One region of the Spartinivicinus ruber genome, then DNA from elsewhere that is predicted to be linked to it. Evidence: predicted binding sites of a transcription regulator. Region 1 holds the regulator's gene; the other holds the start of a gene.
The links. Region 1 encodes LexA, which represses DNA repair genes until DNA is damaged. Its sites were predicted from a motif close to TACTGTNTANNTANACAGTA; they were not measured.

Region 1 (5,822 bases):
TGCCGTACTGCTCGGATTGATTCCAATAATGTTAATACCTGCTGGCGATCTACCACATTACGGGCAAATAAAATCACCCCAGTAACCGCAGGCTGGTTTAACAACCAACGCTCGTCATCCGTTAGCGATATTCCTGCTAAATCAACAATTACCTGACCTGGCATAGGATTTACCAATGTTTATTGTTTACTGAAATTAAGGCTCAATTATCACTTGTGTATATACTGGCATACGCTCAAATAGTTCAATAACTGCATTATTACGCATCCGAATACAACCGTGGGAGGCGGGTATTCCCATTGGTTCTGTGTCAGGGGTACCATGGATATAAATATACCGTCGCATTGAGTCCACTTTCCCCAAGCGGTTATAACCAGGTTCCTGTCCACTTAACCATAAAATACGGGTTAAAATCCAATCGCGCTGGGGAAACTGACTGGCTAATTTCTCATCATAGACTTCCCCTGTAAATCGTCGCCCAACAAATACAGCATTTAATGGGCAGTTAGCACCGATCTTAGCTCGAACAAGGTGTCGGCCCAACGGGGTTTGAAAGCTGCCTTGCTGCTGGCCAGTTCCATTCGCCGCTGTAGAAATCGGGTATTGTTTAATCAGTTGATTATCATCAAACAATTTAAGGGTTTGTTCGGCAATGGAAACATAAATAACAGGCATCACTCACCGTACACACGCATGTAAAATAAACGATTAAACCTCTAGGCTGGTAGCAGGCAAATCAGCTTTCATGCCTTGAGCTAAAAACGGCACCAGTCGTTTCATAACCGCAGGTACAGAGGTATGCTCGTTGTATTCACTTTCAGCAATATCCCGTAAAGCATCTAATCCAGACATAGTAAATGCCACTGAACCAACCATAAAATTAACACGCCAGAAAATTTCTACAGGTGGTAAATCTGGTGATGCTTGCACGACCAAACTAACAAAACGGCGAAACACATCTCCATATACTTGTTCAAGGTATTTGCGTAGATGTCCTTGAGACTGGCTAAAAGCTAGTCCTAGCAAGCGCATAAACACCGATAGGTCATTCTTGCCTCGAGCTTCTACAGAGAGTATTTGCTGAAATAGCAGATTAAGCAGCTGTTCTGGAGTGGGTTGACGATCGGCTAATGATGCTTCAAATTCATTAAGCTTCAAAGTGAGTTTTTTACAAAAAGGCTCCAAGAAACGTGCAAATACAGCCTGAATGAGCGCCTTTTTAGAGCCAAAATGATAATTCACTGCCGCTAAGTTTACTCCAGCTTTACTGGTAATAGTCCGTAATGACGTTTCGGCAAACCCCTTTTCTGCAAATAAAGCCTCTGCAGCATCTAATATTCGTTCAACAGTTTCTGATTGTGCCATAACAAATTTAAAATAATTAATTAAAAACCTTAGCCCCCTACCCTCATCAAAACTTGTCGTAAAAGCTGAGAAATATTTGGGCTAGGGCCTGTTATAATCTTCAAACGTTTTGAACATACGTTTAATACGTATACAAGTCAAGCAGGCTTTCCCTTTTCCTGCAAGTGATATTGAACGCTACAAAGTAAGGAAACACCCTGATAAAAAACAACAAGGTACTTGAAAACTATTGAAGGATAGGCAAAACTGGATATAATCACAGTAACTGTATAAAATCACAGCAGCAGTGTTAGCCTGCAATTATCTAAAGCATTATTAGATAAGCTGAAGCATATAAAACAGCAAAAATCCAAATGCGTATAAGGAGCCATCTCAATGGCTAAACTAACAGCCCGACAGGCTGAGATTTTTCAATTTATTAAAGACCATATCGAAGATACGGGTTTCCCACCCACCCGAGCAGAAATTGCCCGACAGCTAGGGTTTCGTTCAGCAAACGCTGCGGAAGAACACCTCAAAGCCCTTGCCCGCAAAGGCGCTATTGAAATTATTGCAGGCACATCTCGTGGCATTCGCATCCCTAACGAAACCCAGCAAGGCATCCCAGTGGTGGGTCAAGTAGCTGCTGGCTTTCCAATTTTAGCCGAACAGAATATAGACAACTACTGCCAGATACCCGCCAACTTTTTCAAGCCCCAAGCTGATTATTTTTTAACAGTAAAAGGGATGAGCATGAAAGACTGCGGTATTCTTGATGGTGACCTATTGGCAGTACATAAAACATCCGATGTACATAATGGTCAAATTGTGGTGGCTAGAATCGAAGATGAAGTCACTGTCAAACGGTTTGAGCGCAAAGGTGATGTTGTATTACTCCACCCGGAAAATAACGAATTCAACACCATTGAAGTGGATTTGCACGACGGAAACTTTACTATCGAAGGCATTAGTGTTGGGGTAATAAGACACTAAGATGCTACCAACGCCTCTCCCCTATGAGGAGAGGCAAAAGAGTTTTTAACGATGTTAGCTTTTAGTTAGTCATATCTAACTGTTTTCGCAACTCTTTATTTTTTCAACTCCTTCATCGCTTCAATTAAGCTGCCAATAAACCATGCACAATTAACTTGTTGCGACTTATTCTGCAGTTTTGCACATTTTCATCAACTCTGATCCACAATCTACTCCAATATGGTAAACACAGTGAATTAGGCCAAAGATATAAATTTTTTGTCAGTGATACACTCCAGCCATAATTAGCGAACATGATAATAGGAATTAATCTCATGGAGTACAGTGGCAATGAAAATGATTCCAAGCCCAACTGTAGTACACCTAGTCAGCCACCTCACTTTCCTCTATCAACGAGTCACAGCGGCTTTACTCATATTACAGAAATTATTTTATCTTCTGCTCGCGTACCACTGACATCGTTTATTCCACCTATGTTGGCCCAGCTAAGTCATCATGAAAAGCAGCGCTGGCTAACGGTTGTCTGCTCAAAGCAGTACCACAAGCTTACCTTGAAGTGGCTACAGGATGCATACATTAATAACAAACAGGTTTTATTTCTAACAGCAACCAATGAAGGCTCTATTAAGGACCTAACTTTACAGGCTTTATCTCTAGGTAAAAGTCATACGGTAGTTAGCTGGTTACCGGTGTTGGACGAAGCTACCTTATCGGCTTTAGAGATTGCAGCAAAAAAGGGTAACTGCCATGTTATTAATATTAGACAACGTTAACCAGCCTATTATTTTGCGCTACTTACAAGATAAGAAGATTATTTACCAACCAATGAAATCGTTTGACCGGTCTTGCTGCTCTGTTCAGCCAACTGAATTATTTTAATTACTGCTAACGCTTGCTGCGCAGTTACAGCCACTGTTTTATTTTGCAAAATTGCGTCTGAAATGTTAGCAAAATAATGCTGGTATCCTCCTGCTTGCGTGGGATGAATACTTTCCCCATTTTCTTGAAACAAGGTCCCATAATTTTTTTCTGCTTCATTTGCCCAATTTTCATGCTGAGGCGAAAGCCCTTGTTTTAGCTGTTCTTCTTGTGGATCAAGGCCATACTTTACAAAACTACCTTTGGTTCCCTCTAATTGAAAACGCAACCCAGGCCCTGCAGAAAATGGGCTGGAGCGTAACACCACTTCATGATTAGGATAATGCAATTGAACATGGAAATAATCAGTGGTTGGTGAGTTTTCCCTTAACCTTCGACAACATGCAGTCAGTGCCATCGGCCAGCCAAATAAACATAACGCTTGATCTATCAGATGAGGACCTAAATCATACCAAATCCCCGTCCCTTCACCTGCTTGTTCGCGCCAGCGTTGTCGTACGATTGGCCTAAACCGGTCAAAGTGAGATTCAAATAAACGTATTTCACCCAGTGCTTTCGAATCGATTAATTGTTTTATGGTTAAAAAGTCACCGTCCCAGCGACGATTGTGATAAGTCGACAGTATCAGTTCTTTTGTTTTTGCTAGTGAAATTAATTCTTCCCCTTGTTCTACTCGCGTAACAAAGGGTTTCTCAACAATAACATGTTTATTACTGAGTAATGCCAGCTTAGCGAATTCATAATGGGTATCATTAGGTGAAGTAATAATCACCAACTGGATTGTATCGTCTTGAATTAATTGTTCGGCTGTATCATAAACCTGAATATCAGGGTTATCGGCTAATACTTGTTCTCTTTTACTTGAGCTGATAGCTGTTAATTCAAACTCCTTTAAATAGTTAATAAAAGGCAAGTGAAAAGTCTGAGCAGAAAAACCATAACCGATAATACCTGTTTTTATCATCTATCAAACCTTAAAACTTTTAACAATTTTGGCAATATTAAATGCAGTGTCTTCAATATTCTGTGCGGCAGTTTTTAAAGCATCAGTTAAATTCATTACCCCTGGTACCACACTAAATACTGCATCAATCCCTTGCTGATAAACCGCTTGGTAGCCAGCTCCCATGCTACCTGCTAATGCTATTACACAACAATTATATTGTTTAGCCCGTTTAGCAACACCAATCGGCGTTTTACCATAAATAGTCTGGCTGTCTATTTTTCCTTCGCCAGTGATCACTAGGTCCGCGTCAGATAAATAAGTTTCCAGTTGAATAGTATCTAACACAATATCAACACCACTTTCTAACTGGGCATTAAATCCCCCTAATAAAGTAGCGCCTAAACCACCAGCAGCACCCGATCCCGGTGTTGAAGCAATATCCCGATTGAGTGCTTGTTGCATGACTTTAGCAAAATGGCTTAAATGGTTTTCCAACTGTTGCAGCATAGGCTCATCAGCACCCTTTTGAGGACCATAGGTATAGGTAGCACCTGTAGGGCCTAATAATTGGTTATCTACATCACAAGCGACTTTAAATTCAACATTTTCTAGCCTGCTATCTAAGGAGTTAAAGTCAATCTGTTGTAAATTAGCCAGCCCTTCTGCACCTAGCGAAATTACATCCCCTGCGGTATTTAATAATCTTGCACCTAACGCCTGCAACATACCAGCCCCTCCATCATTGGTGGCGCTTCCGCCTAGACCGAGGATAAATTGTTTAGCACCGGCATTCAGTGCTTCAATAATCAGTTCTCCTATACCATAACTGGTGGCTTTTAACGGGTTACGTTGCTGAACTGGTACTTTCGCCAAACCCACAGCCTCAGCCACTTCAATCACTGCTGTAACACCATCACCCAATACCCCCCAGCAGGCGTCAACGGGTGTTCCCATTGGTCCAGTTACGCGACAAGTAAACTTACTACCCTGGGTACCAGCTACCATGGCATCAATCGTCCCTTCACCCCCATCGGCTACGGGTAGTTTAATTAACTCAGCATCAGGCAACACTTGTTGAATACCCTGCGCAACAGCATCCGCTACCTCAATGCTGGATAGGCTCTCTTTAAAAGAATCAGGTGCAATGACAATTTTCATTGGTTATTTTCTATCAAGTATTTATGACCTGTTAACACCATTTGATTTTAGTACGCCAGATTCGATAGCTTTGGTGAGAAAGCTCCATTTCACGACACCCTAAATCTATTAGTCATATAATCCATAAACAGCCTTCAATTGATTCATTCGATTCACCGCTAATACCGGATCTCTTAAAATACCTGCTTGGTCTGCTAATCGAAATATCTCTGCATAATGCCTTAAAGAACGGGCCGAATGCATGCCGCCCGCCATCGAAAAATGAGACTGATGGCCATTTAACCAGGCAATAAACACTACCCCTGCTTTATAATATTGCGTGGGCGCTTCAAATATTTTTCTTGATAAAGCCACGGTCGGGTCCATTAATCGATGATATTCAACAAAATTCCCATTAGCCAGCTCAGTTAATGCTTGCGCTGCCACTGGCGCAATCGGGTCAAAAATACCCAATAAGCCATGAGAAAAACTGTCGCCCTCCCCTGCAATTAATTCCGGGTAA
Region 2 (5,822 bases), 1.9 Mb from region 1:
TCATGCTCAGTGGCATTCAAATGCACATTGGCCACATTAGTGACATGCTCTGGTAAGGCTGTTAACTCAAAATAGTGGGTGGCAAAAAGGGTGAAGGCTTTCACTTGGGTGGCCAAATATTCAGCACAAGCCCAAGCTAATGATAAGCCATCAAAGGTGCTGGTACCTCGGCCTACTTCATCCATTAGTACCAAACTGTATTCGGTTGCATTATGGAGAATATTGGCTGTTTCGGTCATTTCTACCATAAAGGTTGAGCGGCCTCCAGCTAAGTCATCTGAAGAGCCAATCCGGGTGAATATCCGATCAACAATACCAATAGTGGCTTTCGTAGCGGGTACAAAACTACCAATATGGGCTAACAAGGTAATCAACGCTGCCTGCCGCATATAGGTAGACTTACCTCCCATATTAGGCCCTGTAATAATTAACATACGGCGCTGGTTATCTAACTTTAAGTCATTAGCTACGAATGGTTCATCTAATACTTGCTCAACTACTGGATGGCGACCTTCACTAATTTGAATACCAGGCTTTGACGATAAGGTTGGTTTGGACAAGTTTAAATTGTCGGCACGTTCCGCTAGGTTTTGTAAGACATCCAGTTTAGCAATTGCTGCAGCGGTATCTTGCAAGGGAGCTAAATGCTCTAACAGTAATTCCAGTAAACCCTCATAAAGGGCTTTTTCTCTGGCCAGTGCCCGGCTTTTACTGCTTAGTGCTTTATCTTCAAACTCTTTTAATTCAGGGGTAATAAAGCGCTCGGCATTTTTGAGGGTTTGCCGACGAATGTAGTGAGTAGGGGCTTGTTCTGCCTGCTGGCGACTAATTTCAATAAAGTAGCCATGAACTCGGTTATAGCCCACTTTTAAAGTCGATAGTCCTGTTGCTTCTCTTTCTTGAGCCTCTAATTTCAGTAAGAATTCACTGGCATTTTCGCTGATATTGCGTAAGTCATCGAGCTCAGCATCATAGCCATCCGCAATAACACCTCCGTCACGAATGACCACGGGAGGGTTATCAACAATAGCTCTTTGTAGTAACGCAGCAAGTGTCGGATATTCACTAATAATCTGGCCCAGTTGCTGAATGAGAGGGGATTGAATATTAGCCAGCTGAACCTGTAACTCTGGTAATTGCAGAAGTGCATCCCTTAACTTTGCCAGATCCCGTGGTTTTGCGGAGCGGAGTGCTACCCGTGCTAGTACCCGCTCAATATCGCCAATTTGTTTCAATGCTTGATGTAATGGCTCATAGCTGTAGTCAGCCAATAAAGCACTTACTGCCTTCTGGCGCTGTTTGAGTTCAACTTGATTTCGTAACGGTCGGTTTATCCAGCGGCAAAGTAATCGGCTGCCCATCGAGGTGGCTGTTTTATCAAATACGGCTGCCAGGGTATTTTCTTTGCCTCCAGATAAATTGGTTACTAATTCTAAGTTTCTACGACTAGCGGCGTCTAAAATAACACTTTCTTCATGGCGCTCAATACTCAGCCCGCGAATATGAGGTAAAGCAGTTCGCTGGGTTTCTTTCGCGTATTGCATTAGGCACCCAGCAGCATCTATGGCAATGGTTAACTGGTCACAGCCGAACCCTGCTAGGTCATTGGTTTGAAACTGTTGGGTTAACATTTTAAATGCTGTTTCAAAATCAAAGTCCCATACTGGTCGACGGCGCACTCCTGATCTACTTTTAAGCTGCTCTAATAAAGGGCTGTCTTCACTCACTAATATTTCTGCTGGGTTTAATCGCTCTAATTCAGCTAAAAATGCCTCTTTTCCCGAGACTTCTGCCACCTGAAATCGGCCGCTACTGATATCTAATGTTGCAATGCCATATTGATTGTTATTTTGATGGAATGCTGCTAACAGATTGTCTTTACGCTCCTCCAGCAAGCTTTCGTCACTGACGGTTCCGGGGGTGATAACTCTTACCACTTTTCGTTCTACCGGACCTTTACTGGTAGCAGGGTCACCAATTTGTTCACAGATGGCTACTGACTCACCAAGTTTAACTAGCTTGGCCAGGTAGTTATCTGCTGAGTGGAATGGAATGCCAGCCATTGGAATTGGCTCTCCGCCAGAATTTCCCCGTGCAGTCAGGGTAATATCCAACAATTGAGAGGCTTTTTTGGCATCGTCATAAAAAAGCTCATAAAAATCACCCATCCGATAAAACACCAACTCATTGCGATGTTGCTGTTTGATCCGCAAATATTGCTGCATCATAGGCGTATGTTTTGAAGCTTGGGTTGTTACTTTTGCCATTGGATACTAATTGCTCTGTTGGTGACAGGAAATGGGGCGATAATTCTACGCAATTAATGGCTTTAGATTAAGCCTAGGATGTAACTTAATTTGGGAAAACAATTGTTGTATATATAGGATTCACTGATTAAATAGTCTGCAACTGACTTCTTAACGTAATTGATAGTCTTACGAAACTTGATAAAAGTGAAATGCGATGAGTGATGAAATAAAAGCACTTGCCCAGCAAGTAGGAACGTTTTTAATCGATCAGCAACTGAAGCTAATTACCGCAGAATCCTGTACCGGGGGTTGGGTCGCTCAAGTTGTGACTTCAATTGCAGGTAGCTCCAACTGGTTTGAAGGTGCGTTTGTCACTTACTCTAATGCAGCTAAACGGTCAATGCTGGAAGTTTCAGCACAATCCTTGGTTCAGTTTGGTGCAGTGAGTAAAGCAGTAGTAATCGAAATGGCAGATGGTGCCCTTGCTCACAGTGAAGCAGATCTTGCTGTTGCTATTAGCGGCATTGCAGGACCTGAAGGAGGAAGTGCAGAAAAACCAGTTGGCACAGTATGGATAGCTTGGCAACTGCATGAACATCCCACGATAACTTGCTGTTTTCATTTCTCTGGTGATCGTGAGCAAGTTCGTAAGCAAGCTGTGGTTGAGGCATTAAAAGGTATTCTACAGCACTTTAATAGTTAAACCTGTTGTTAAAAAATTGATTAACTTTTTTGCAAATTTTACTGGCTGAGTATAAAGTTGTATGAAATAATACTGTGTAAATATACAGTATCTCACTGATACTTACCAGATTACTAAATTGAATCTATAACTTATGAGGCGAGGTGAGTTAATGGATGATAACAAAAAGAAAGCGCTTAGTGCAGCGTTAAGTCAAATTGAACGTCAGTTTGGTAAAGGTGCCATTATGCGCATGGGTGACCATGAGCGTGAAGCTATTCCTGCCATATCCACTGGCTCACTGTCATTGGATATTGCTTTGGGGATTGGTGGCCTGCCAAGAGGGCGAATAGTTGAAATTTTCGGACCAGAATCTTCAGGTAAAACCACATTAACCTTGCAGGTCATTGCGGAAGCTCAGCGAAAAGGAGCTACCTGCGCATTCGTTGATGCGGAACATGCGCTAGATCCTGTTTATGCTGAAAAACTAGGGGTCAATGTGGATGATCTTTATGTGTCTCAGCCCGATACTGGTGAGCAGGCATTGGAAATTACTGACATGCTGGTTCGTTCTGGTGCGGTGGATGTGATTATTGTTGACTCAGTAGCGGCATTAACGCCCAAAGCAGAAATTGAAGGAGATATGGGTGATGCACATGTTGGCTTGCAAGCCCGACTAATGTCTCAAGCGTTACGTAAAATTACCGGTAATATCAAACAAGCGAATTGTCTGGTTGTTTTTATTAATCAAATCCGTATGAAAATTGGTGTCATGTTTGGCAGCCCTGAAACGACGACTGGTGGTAATGCTTTGAAGTTCTATGCATCAGTTCGGTTGGATATTCGTCGTATAGGCTCGGTTAAGCAGGGTGATGAGGTGATTGGGAATGAGACTCGGGTCAAAGTAGTCAAAAATAAAGTTTCACCACCATTTAAGCAGGCTGAGTTCCAAATTCTTTATGGTAAAGGTATTTATCATATGGGAGAGGTGGTTGATTTAGGTGTTAAACAAGGAGTTATAGATAAAGCTGGCGCATGGTATTCCTATAACGGTGATAAAATTGGCCAGGGTAAAGCTAATGCTGCTCAGTTCTTGCTGGATAATCCAGAAATAGCTACTGAAATCGAGCAAAAAATCCGTCAACACTTTGGTATAGAAACACCATCAAAGGAGACAGTTGTAGAAGAAGTGTAATGGTACGTTGTAGGAAATATTATAAATAACTTGTATCTACACTGATGAATAATTCCTCTCCTCATAAAATCCGACAAGCAGCCTTACGGCTGCTTGCTCGTCGTGAACATTCGACCCAAGAGTTAAAGCAAAAATTAAAAATGCGTTCCTTTATTGGAGAACAAGTGTCAGTCGTTTTAGATAGTCTCAGTGAAGAAGGTTACTTGTCTGATCAACGCGCAGCAGAGTCTATTTTTCGTCGGTGTGTTGAAAAAAACTTGGGGCCAAAACGCATTCAACTAGAAATGCAGCTAAAAGGCATTGAGCAATCAATGGTCGAGGCTGTGTTAGAAGCTAATCAGAAAATTGACTGGTTGCAATTAGCGGTTGCTGCATTAGCAAAAAAGTTTAATCCTGTAGCTGAATGGAGCGATGTAGCATTAATAGCAAAAAAGCAGCGCTATTTAATTCAACGTGGGTTTGACTATGATATAGTCCAGCAAGCACTAAAAACTGCATCTGAGTCATTCTTCTAGCCACCATATTTCATCAGATATCGAAAGTTTTGAGCATTCTGATGAGCTTTCATAAATCTTTGCAGAACACCAAATTGTTTTGACGAGGCTCTCAACAAGCAGGTGGTTGTGATATAGTACCCGCTTTTTTGTTGGTCTCCCTTGAAACTGGTTACTATGCAAGGCTGTTATGACTAGCCCCTATCTTTTAACTTGTTTTTAGTAGATCATAGGCCACCCATATAACCCTGTGAAAGTAAGCGGGTATTGTCAGTGGCGCATGGTGTGCCATGTTAGGCAGTAGTTTTGGCCGCTTGAATTGGGAAATAACGCTAGTCTCAATTATTATGCAGCAGTTAACTTTTTCAATTGAAAACTGGTCTGCCTGGGCTCCTGGCCTGAGCAATCAAGCCGCTTGGCAGCAGTGGGCTGAGGGGGCAACAGAGATACCAGTCACTGAAAATCAGCCGGATTTAGCTTGGTTACCAGCTAGGCAGCGAAGAAGATTAAGTCTGCAAGCTAAAATGGCTTTAGCTGTTGCTCATGAATGTCTGGAAAAAACTGAAGTTTCGTCAGTACGTACAGTATTTGCCAGTCGACATGGTGAGGCTCAGCGGATGCAGCATATGCTTCAACAATTAGCAGTAAATGAGCCTCTATCACCCACCGAGTTTGGTTTGTCAGTCCATAACAGCACTGCAGGATGGTATGGGGTATTATTCAATGATAATGCTGCTACAACCGCTTTGGCAGCTGGTAAGGATACTTTTCCTTGTAGTTTGATAGAAGCTGTATCGCAATTATCTACGCCTGGGGTGAATAGAGTACTGTTGGTATTTACCCATATGCCGTTGCCTGATTTTTATCAGGCGTTTCAGGATGAGTCCAGTTCTTATTTTAGCTTGGGTTTAATACTATCCCAGCAAGCAGGTAGACCAGTTCAGCTTAGTTATCAAAAGGCTGGCTCTCAGCAAAAGCAGTTAATCTCACCGGCATTGGCATTTATTCGCCTCCTGTTATCTGAAAATCAGCAGTTACAAGTAACCACTGATCGAATGGTGTGGCAGTACGAGCACTTGTAATGAAGAAGCTCTATTTGATCTGGCGAGTGCTAGCGACTGGTTTTAGCTTTTTATTGTTTGGCATTGGAGGTTTCTTATTAGCGCTATTGGTGTTTCCTCTAATTAACTTAATTTGGCGTG

Region 2: the regulator LexA is predicted to act here: its motif matches at 3,023-3,042, upstream of recA (recombinase RecA).

What each region holds. Positions count from the first base shown of each region.
Region 1 is NZ_CP048878.1:2,877,349-2,883,170, reverse strand. Features, by position in the region: gene nagZ (beta-N-acetylhexosaminidase) at 1-164, opposite strand, end outside; gene G4Y78_RS13680 (L,D-transpeptidase) at 196-675, opposite strand; gene G4Y78_RS13675 (TetR/AcrR family transcriptional regulator) at 709-1,365, opposite strand; gene lexA (transcriptional repressor LexA) at 1,741-2,337, shown strand; gene G4Y78_RS13665 (SulA-like leucine-rich domain-containing protein) at 2,652-3,110, shown strand; gene G4Y78_RS13660 (oxidoreductase) at 3,149-4,180, opposite strand; gene G4Y78_RS13655 (glycerate kinase) at 4,184-5,320, opposite strand; gene G4Y78_RS13650 (dihydrodipicolinate synthase family protein) at 5,429-5,822, opposite strand, start outside.
Region 2 is NZ_CP048878.1:4,749,495-4,755,316, reverse strand. Features, by position in the region: gene mutS (DNA mismatch repair protein MutS) at 1-2,267, opposite strand, end outside; gene pncC (nicotinamide-nucleotide amidase) at 2,464-2,952, shown strand; gene recA (recombinase RecA) at 3,104-4,126, shown strand; gene G4Y78_RS21650 (regulatory protein RecX) at 4,171-4,641, shown strand; gene G4Y78_RS21645 (beta-ketoacyl synthase chain length factor) at 4,911-5,702, shown strand; gene G4Y78_RS21640 (lysophospholipid acyltransferase family protein) at 5,702-5,822, shown strand, end outside.